Regions from separate parts of the Streptomyces sp. NPDC002935 genome, predicted to be linked through region 2. Evidence: riboswitches for the same ligand, from Rfam matches in the RefSeq annotation. Region 2 holds a riboswitch; the other holds the start of a gene.
What was found. A riboswitch is a leader RNA that binds a small molecule or an ion and turns the genes downstream of it on or off. The one in region 2 is predicted to bind cobalamin.

Region 1: linked by a shared signal. The riboswitch ahead of ABZX90_RS15385 (ribonucleoside-diphosphate reductase subunit alpha) and the one ahead of ABZX90_RS17390 (CbtB-domain containing protein) in region 2 are both predicted to bind cobalamin.

What each region holds. Positions count from the first base shown of each region.
Region 1 is NZ_JBEXNW010000010.1:1,381-5,790, reverse strand. It holds gene ABZX90_RS15385 (ribonucleoside-diphosphate reductase subunit alpha) at 1-1,988, opposite strand, end outside; cobalamin riboswitch at 2,123-2,272, opposite strand; gene mctP (monocarboxylate uptake permease MctP) at 2,483-4,093, opposite strand; gene ABZX90_RS15375 (DUF3311 domain-containing protein) at 4,090-4,371, opposite strand.
Region 2 is NZ_JBEXNW010000011.1:160,640-165,049, reverse strand. It holds gene ABZX90_RS17405 (VOC family protein) at 1-244, opposite strand, end outside; partial or broken gene ABZX90_RS17400 (acyl-CoA dehydrogenase family protein) at 780-898, shown strand; gene ABZX90_RS17395 (enoyl-CoA hydratase/isomerase family protein) at 895-1,971, shown strand; cobalamin riboswitch at 2,235-2,381, shown strand; gene ABZX90_RS17390 (CbtB-domain containing protein) at 2,422-2,643, shown strand; gene ABZX90_RS17385 (CbtA family protein) at 2,665-3,423, shown strand; gene metE (5-methyltetrahydropteroyltriglutamate--homocysteine S-methyltransferase) at 3,497-4,410, opposite strand, start outside.

The DNA.
Region 1 (4,410 bases), on a different contig from region 2:
AGGTAGGAGTTGACCTGGAGGAACTCGCCGGAGAGCGTCTCGCGCTTGAACAGGTTCGACACCTGCGGCTCGATGCACTCGTAGACGCCCGCGATGGACGCGATGGTGGCGGTGGGCGCGATCGCGAGCAGCAGCGAGTTGCGCATGCCGACCGCCGCGATCCGCTGCCGCAGGGCCGCCCAGCGCTCCGGCCAGTTCAGCTCGACGTCGAAGTGGTCCGGGTGCAGCACGCCACGGGCGGTACGGGTCTTCTCCCAGGCGGGGAGCGGGCCGATGGGGGTCCCCCCTGCACCGGAGCCTGTCGAAGGTGCTTGGGGGCGCTCGGCGAGGTCCGCGGAGGCCTCGTACGCGGCGAGCATGATGCGCTCGGCGATCCGGGTGGACAGCGCGCGGGCCTCGGGCGAGTCGAAGGGCAGCCGCAGCTTGAAGAAGACGTCCTGGAGACCCATCGCGCCCAGGCCCACCGGACGCCACTTGGCGTTGGAGCGGCGCGCCTGCTCGGTCGGGTAGAAGTTGATGTCGACGACACGGTCGAGGAAGGTGACCGCGGTGCGCACGGTCTCGTCGAGCCGCTCCCAGTCGATGTCCTGGCCGACCACGAACGCGCCCAGGTTGACCGAGCCCAGGTTGCAGACCGCCGTCTCCCCGTCGTCCGTGACCTCCAGGATCTCGGTGCACAGGTTCGAGGAGTGGACGGTGTGGCCCGGCTCCGCCGTCTGGTTGGCGGTGCGGTTGGCGGCGTCCTTGAAGGTCATCCAGCCGTTGCCGGTCTGCGCGAGGGTGCGCATCATCCGGCCGTACAGATCGCGGGCCGGGATGGTCTTCTTGGCGAGACCCGCCTCCTCGGCCTTGCGGTACGCGGCGTCGAACGCGTCGCCCCACAGGTCGACCAGTTCCGGCACGTCGGAGGGGGAGAAGAGGGACCAGACGCCGTCCTCGTTCACCCGCCGCATGAACTCGTCCGGGATCCAGTGCGCGAGGTTCAGGTTGTGCGTACGCCGGGCGTCCTCACCGGTGTTGTCGCGCAGCTCCAGGAACTCCTCGATGTCGGAGTGCCAGGTCTCCAGGTAGACCGCGGCCGCGCCCTTGCGCCGGCCGCCCTGGTTCACGGCGGCGACCGAGGCGTCGAGTGTCTTGAGGAACGGGACGATGCCGTTGGAGTGCCCGTTGGTGCCCCGGATCAGTGAACCGCGCGAGCGGATGCGGGAGTAGGACAGGCCGATGCCGCCCGCGTGCTTCGACAGGCGCGCCACCTGGTGGTAGCGGTCGTAGATGGAGTCCAGCTCGTCCAGCGGGGAGTCGAGGAGGTAGCAGGACGACATCTGCGGGTGCCGCGTACCGGAGTTGAACAGCGTGGGGGAGGAGGGGAGGTAGTCGAGGCGGCTCATGAGCCGGTAGAGCGCGGCGACTTCGTCCACGGAGCGGGCCGTGTCGTCCTCGGCGAGGCCGGACGCCACCCGGAGCATGAAGTGCTGGGGCGTCTCGACGACCGACCGGGTGATCGGGTGCCGGAGCAGATAGCGGCTGTGCAGGGTGCGCAGCCCGAAGTAGCCGAAGCGGTCGTCGCCCTCGACGTCGATCAGCGCGTCGAGGCGGGCGCTGTGCAGCCGGACGAACGCGGCCGTGCGGTCGGCGATCAGGCCCTCGCGGTGGCCGACGGCGACCGACTCGGAGAAGGTCGTGACGCCCTGGGAGGCGGCCTCGGCGGCGATGCCGATCGTGAGCAGGCGGGCGGCCAGCCGGGAGTAGACGGGGTCCTCGGAGATGAGACCGGCGGCCGCCTCGGTGGCCAGTTCGCGCAGCTCGGCCTCGTCGGCGCGGGCGGACCGGCCGCGCAGCGCCGCGGCGGCGACCCGGCCGGGGTCGGCGTCGGTGAGGTCGGCGGTGAGGTCCGTCAGGGTCCGCAACAACACGGCTCCGGGACCGTCGGTCTCCACCGGGGCCTGCTGCGCGGTCACTGAAGCCGGATCGGCTGGCGCGATGGTCACGTGGGGCTCTCCCTCGCTCGGCACGGGGCCTTGCGGGAAGGAGCGGGGCACACGGGAGCGCTTCTGGGCAGCAGCGCACCGCGTCCACCGGCCCAATTCCACGAGGCCCGGACGTCGTCGGCACCCGGGCCGGACGGCCGGGGCGCGCTGTCGGCAGGTCCTCGGACTGACGCGAGTGCGGGCACGTGGGTACGCGAACACACACAAGTACACCGTTGCGGGACAGTTCCGGATTCGCACCGGATTCCCCTGCGGTGACAGCGACCATGAGCATACATCTTGTGTCGGGCTTCGGGAGTGCCCCCACATGTTGTGTCCGGAGGGTGTCGGGGAGCGCTACGGAGTGTGGTGGAGCGTCAACTCGTAGGTGAGCGGCCGGAGGTCGTCGGGCCGAGCGCGAGGGCCCCGCCGTGCCCGCCCGGCACGGCGACGGGCCGCCGGTTCCCGCCCGGCGGCCCGTCGTACGGCGCTGTCGCTTCCTTCGCAATCAGTGGCTAGTGGCTCGCGTCCGCGGTGGCCGGCGGGAGCTCCGTCTCGACCCCCGGGTCTCCCGCGTCGGCCGTGTAGTCCCCGGGCGACGTCTGGTCGATGCCGTCCGGGGCCTTGAACGCCCTGAGGGCGAAGGTGAGGACGACGGCCACGGCCACGTTCAGGACGAACGCCGTCAGGCCGATGTAGCCGATCTCGCCGATGCCGGGGATCTCCTTCGAGCTGCCGCCGAAGTGCTTCTGGGTCGGCGAGGCCACCCCGTAGGCGGCGATCGTGCCGTAGAGCATGCCGACCGCCCAGCCGCCCAGCAGTGCCCAGCGGTGGAACCAGCGGGTGAACAGCCCGCCGACCAGCGCCGGGAAGGTCTGCAGGATCCAGATGCCGCCGAGCAACTGGAAGTTGATCGCGACGGTCTTGTCCATGGTCAGGACGAACACCAGCGCACCGACCTTCACCAGGAGCGAGACCAGCTTGGAGACCTGGGTCTCCTGCCGCGGGGTCGCGTCCGGCTTGATGAAGTCCTTGTAGATGTTGCGGGTGAAGAGGTTCGCGGCCGCGATGGACATGATGGCCGCCGGGACGAGCGCTCCGATGCCGATAGCGGCGAAGGCCACGCCCGCGAACCAGTCGGGGAACATGTTCTCGAAGAGCTGGGGGATGGCGAGCTGGCCGTTCTGCACCTTCACACCGGCCGCGATCGCCATGAACCCGAGCAGGGCGAGCAGGCCCAGCATCAGCGAGTACAGCGGCAGGATCGTGGTGTTGCGGCGGATCACCTCGCGGCTGCGGCTGGACAGCGTCGCGGTGATCGAGTGCGGATACATGAACAGCGCCAGCGCCGAGCCGAGCGCGAGGGTGGCGTACGTCCACTGGCCCGCCTCGGCGGGGACGATCCCGCCGGCGCCCGCGGCCGTGTACTTGTCGCTCGCCGCCTTGAAGATCTCGTCGAAGCCGCCCAGCTTGATCGGGATGTAGATGATGGCCACCGCGATCACGATGTAGATCAGGGTGTCCTTCACGAACGCGATCAGGGCGGGGGCCCGCAGGCCCGAGGAGTAGGTGTACGCGGCCAGCACACCGAAGGCGATGAGGAGCGGGAGGTCCTTGACGAACCAGTTGGTGCTGTCGCCGCCGCCCACGCCCATCACGTCGAGGACGGCCTGGATGCCGACCAGTTGGAGCGCGATGTACGGCATGGTGGCCAGGATGCCGGTGACGGCCACGGCGAGGGACAGGCCCTTGGAACCGAAGCGGCCGCGCACGAAGTCCGAGGTCGTCACATAGCCGTGCTTGTGGGAGACCGACCAGAGGCGGGGCAGGAACGTGAAGATAAGCGGGTAGACCAGGATCGTGTACGGCACGGCGAAGAAGCCGGCGGCGCCCGCCGCGTAGATCGCCGCGGGTACGGCGACGAAGGTGTACGCGGTGTAGAGGTCGCCGCCGAGCAGGAACCAGGTCACCCAGGTGCCGAAGGACCGTCCGCCCAGGCCCCATTCGTCGAGGCTGTGTTCGTTGTCGGCCCGGCGCCAGCGTGCGGCCAGGAAGCCCATGACCGTGACGGCCAGGAAGAAGAAGACGAAGACGCCGAGGGCGACGCCGTTCACACCGTCGTTCATGCTCCGGCACCTCCCTCGGCGGAGGCGGAGGCCGAGGCGGCGGCGCGGGCGCGCTGGTCACGCCGCCACAGCTGGTACGCGGTCACGGTCAGTACCGTGGACAGGGGCACCCACAGCAACTGGTACCAGTAGAAGAACGGGATGCCGATGAAGGCCGGGTCGGTCTTCGTGTAGGAGCCGACCCACAGCATCGCCACGAAGGGCGCGAGCAGGCAGAGGGCGATCACCACACGGACCGGTGTCACCACCGGTGGTTTCACTTCGGGCAGGTCTGACATGGGTCGGCTCCGTCCCCTCATCGATCACCTGAGCAACGC
Region 2 (4,410 bases):
CCTGGATGTCATCGGCCTTGAAGTGGACCATCCAGGCGGAGCTCGCCCCTTCCTGGGTGAGCGGCCCGAGGGCGGCCACGGTCTTCCCGTCGACCTGGAAGAACCCGTACCCGCCCGCCTCGGGACCGGCGGAGACGAACTGCCAGCCGAAGACGGCGCCGTAGAACGCGGCGGCCGCATCGGTGTCGGGGCTGCCGAGGTCGAGCCAGTTGGGCGATCCGATACTGAAGTCTGTACCGAGCATGGGAGTCCTCCAGGACGTCGGTCGATCGGGCTGGGGGCAACGATGCCGACCCTGCCCGGATCGGGCCACCTGTGACCACCGGCGGGCCACCTGTCACCACCGGCTTCACTCATCCGGAGTAACCCGCGCGCCGGCTCGGGCGCCGAAGCCGTGACCGCCCCATTCCCGCCGCGCCCCGTATCCCTGCCCCGCCCTGAGACAAGCCTTCGATCAAGGTGCCGCGCCGACAGGACGGACAGGTGGCTCACGCCTCGCCTTCCTCCTACGGGCAGAGCCGTACGCGACCCACGGGCCGTGCTGAGCGATGGCCAGGCGTCCCCCATGCCGAACACGTCGTGGATCGGCTTGACTTCGACCGCCACGACGTGGAAGTCGAGAACGCGCTCGGAGATGGCACGGGCCCGCTCGGGGCTCGCGCACTCGATCACCTAGTAGGCGGTCAGTTGCTCGGTTTTTCGTGCGGCCTGGTGCGTCACCGGTCACGACGGGAGCCGAGGGTCTCGTGCGCCCCGGACCCGAACGGAGGGTCACGGCCCTCGGTGAGTACCGTAGCGAGAACATCGTCGTGACCTGCGAATGCATCAGATCCTGGAAGGAACCAACGAGACCATGCGCGTCTTCGTGGCCCGTCGCCCGACCGAGGCGTTCGGGTGACCGGCACCGGGGCACAGGGCGCCGGGGCGCACGCCGTCGAGGAATCCGTCCTGCTGCACACCGACGGACGGGCCGCCCACCTCACGCTCAACCGGCCGAGGGCCCTGAACGCCCTGAACCACGCGATGGTGCGCCGGATCGACCAGGCGCTCACCGCCTGGGAGCGCGACCCGGCCGTCGAGACCGTGGTCATCACCGGCGCCGGAGAGCGCGGACTGTGCGCGGGCGGCGACATCCGCGTCGTCCACGACGACGCCCGCGACGGGGACGGCACCGCGTCCGCCGCGTTCTGGCGCGACGAGTACCACCTCAACGCCCGCATCGCCCGCTACCCCAAGCCGTACGTGGCTGTCATGGACGGCATCGTGATGGGCGGCGGCGTCGGCATCTCCGCGCACGGCAGCGTCCGCGTCGTCACCGAGCGCTCACGCATCGCCATGCCCGAGACCGGCATCGGCTTCGTTCCCGACGTCGGCGGCACCCATCTGCTCGCGCACGCCCCGGGCGAACTGGGCACCCATCTCGCCCTGACGGGTACGTCGATCGGCGCCGGCGACGCACTGCTGTGCGGCCTCGCCGACCACTACCTGCCGTCCTCGTCACTCCGGCAGTTCGTATCCGACCTCGCGGCCCTCCCGGTACGAGAAGTGCTGGCCCGGCATGTGCAGCCGCCGCCCCGGGCCGAGTCGGCGGACCGGCGGGAGTGGATCGACGCCTGCTACGCCGCCGACACGGTCGAGGAGATCGTGGCGCGGCTGCTCGAAGTCGGCGACCCGGCGGCGAAGGAGACGGCCGAGATCCTCCTCGGCAACTCACCCACCGCCCTGAAGGTCACGCTGGCCGCCCTGCGCCGCGCCCGGCGGCTCGGTTCGCTGGAGCGCGTTCTGGACCAGGAGTACCGCGTCTCCTGCGCGGCCCTGTCCGCCCCCGACCTGGTGGAGGGCATCCGGGCCCAGATCATCGACAAGGACCGCGACCCGCACTGGTCCCCGGCCACCCTCGGCGAGGTCACCGACGCCGACGTCGAGCGCTTCTTCGCCTCCCTGGGCGAGCGTGAACTCGGGCTCGCCTGACCCGGCACCGCGACGGAGGGTGAGGACGGGGGCCGGGTGCTTCTCGTTCACCCGACTCGGGATCCTTGTCGGACCGTGGGCGAAGTGGCAGGCGAACTCCGCCCACGAGTCGCCGAGTTGTCCCTCGCCGACACCGAACGCGGGGGAGCCACCGAGGACTTCTCCGAGCGTTGTCCGAAACGGCACCGGTGGCCCACCGCTCACGGAGGACCCGCCACCTGGGACGAGAGGAAGATCACGGCAGGTGGTGCGGTCTTGGCCATGCACTCGCCACGCGGTACGGTCGGTCCGATATTGATGACGTCAAGACGGAAGCCGGTGGAAATCCGGCACGGTCGCGCCACTGTGAACGAGACGCTCCAGCCACGCTGGGCGCCACGTGAGTCAGACCCGTAGGCGTCATCCTGTGCACCACCGAGATGGGACGCGAACTCCCGAGGAGGTCCTGCCATGGCGCAGACCGTCGCCCAGCCGACAGCCACCACCCCCGCCGTTCCCGCCACGCTGCCGCTGAAGGCGATAGCTCCCTGGGCGGCCTTCTTCGGCATCCTGATGCTGGTCCTGCTGTACTTCGTCGGCGCCGAACAGGGCGCCACCGCCGTCGTCTCCGGCGAGGACGTCCACGAGTGGGTGCACGATGCCCGCCACCTGCTCGGTTTCCCCTGCCACTGACGCGAGGGACAGCGCACACTCATGAACTCCGCAACGGTAAGAAACCTGCTCGTGCGAGGCATGCTCGCCGGTCTCGGCGCGGGTGTAGTCGCCCTGGTCGTCGCCTACTTCCTCGGTGAGCCGAGCGTCGACAGTGCGATCGGCTTCGAGGAGGCTCATGCCTCCGGGCACGAGCACGAGGTCGAACTCGTCTCCCGCAGCCTCCAGTCCACCGCCGGCCTGGCCACCGGTGTCCTCATCTACGGAATCGCCTTCGGCGGTATCGCGGCGCTCGCCTACTGCTTCGCGCTCGGCCGTGTGGGCCGCTTCGGCCCGCGCGCGACCGCGCTCCTGCTGTCCGGGACCGCACTGCTCGCCGTGTACGTCGTGCCGTTCCTGAAGTACCCGGCCAATCCGCCGTCGGTCGGCGACCCCGACACCATCGGCAAGCGGACCACGCTGTACTTCCTGATGATGGTGCTCAGCGTGCTCCTGGCGATCGGCGCCACCATCCTCGGCAAGCGCCTGGCGCCCAGGCTCGGCACTTGGTACGCGACGGTCGCCGCGTTGGCCGCCTTCGCCGTCGTGATCGGCCTGGCCTACGAGTTCCTGCCCGTGATCAACGAGGTGCCGCGGGACTTCCCCGCCACCCTTCTCTGGCGCTTCCGGCTCTCCGCCCTGGCCATCCAGACCACACTGTGGGTCGGATTCGGCCTGGTCTTCGGCGAGTTGGCCGAGCGGATGCTCAATCCCAAGCCCGCGACAGTCCCGTCCGGGCGCTCGGTTCCGGCCGCGAACTGAATCCTGCGGGACACCAGAGGGGCCCTCGGAACCATCCGGGGGCCCCTCTCGCGTTGTGCGGACCTCCACCGTGTCAGGACCCCGAGAGTTCCCCGCGGACGGTGTGGGCGGCGGCGACGAGGTTCTCCAGTGAGGCGCGGGTCTCGGGCCAGCCGCGGGTCTTCAAGCCGCAGTCGGGATTCACCCACAGCCGTTCGGCGGGGATGGCCTTCAGCCCGGCCCGCAGGAGTTCGGCGGCCTCCTGGGTGCTCGGAACGCGCGGGGAGTGGATGTCGTACACGCCGGGTCCCGCCTCGCGCGGGTAGCCGTGCGCGGCGAGTTCCCGCGCGACCTGCATGCGGGAGCGGGCCGCCTCCAGGCTGATGACGTCGGCGTCGAGATCGTCGATGGCCTGGACGATGTCCCCGAACTCGGCGTAGCACATGTGCGTGTGGATCTGCGTGTCCGGGCGGACTCCGCTCGTGCTGAGCCGGAACGCCTCCGTGGCCCACGCCAGGTACGCCGGTCGGTCGGCCGTGCGCAGCGGGAGTGTCTCGCGCAGCGCGGGTTCGTCGACCTGGATCACCGAACTCCCGGCCGCCTCCAGGTCGTTCACCTCGTCCCGCAGGGCCAGGGCGACCTGGCGGGCGGTGTCACCGAGGGGCTGGTCGTCGCGGACGAAGGACCAGGCGAGCATGGTGACCGGCCCGGTGAGCATGCCCTTGACCGGGCGATCGGTCAGCGACTGGGCGTACGTCGTCCAGCGCACCGTCATCGGCTCGGGGCGGGAGATGTCGCCGACCAGGATCGGCGGGCGGACATAGCGGGTGCCGTAGGACTGCACCCAGCCGTACCGCGTCGCCAGGTAACCGGTGAGCTGCTCGGCGAAGTACTGGACCATGTCGTTGCGTTCGGCCTCGCCGTGCACCAGGACGTCCAGACCGGTCTTGTCCTGGAAGGCGATCACCTCCTGGATCTCGGCCTTGATGCGCTCCTCGTAGCCGACCG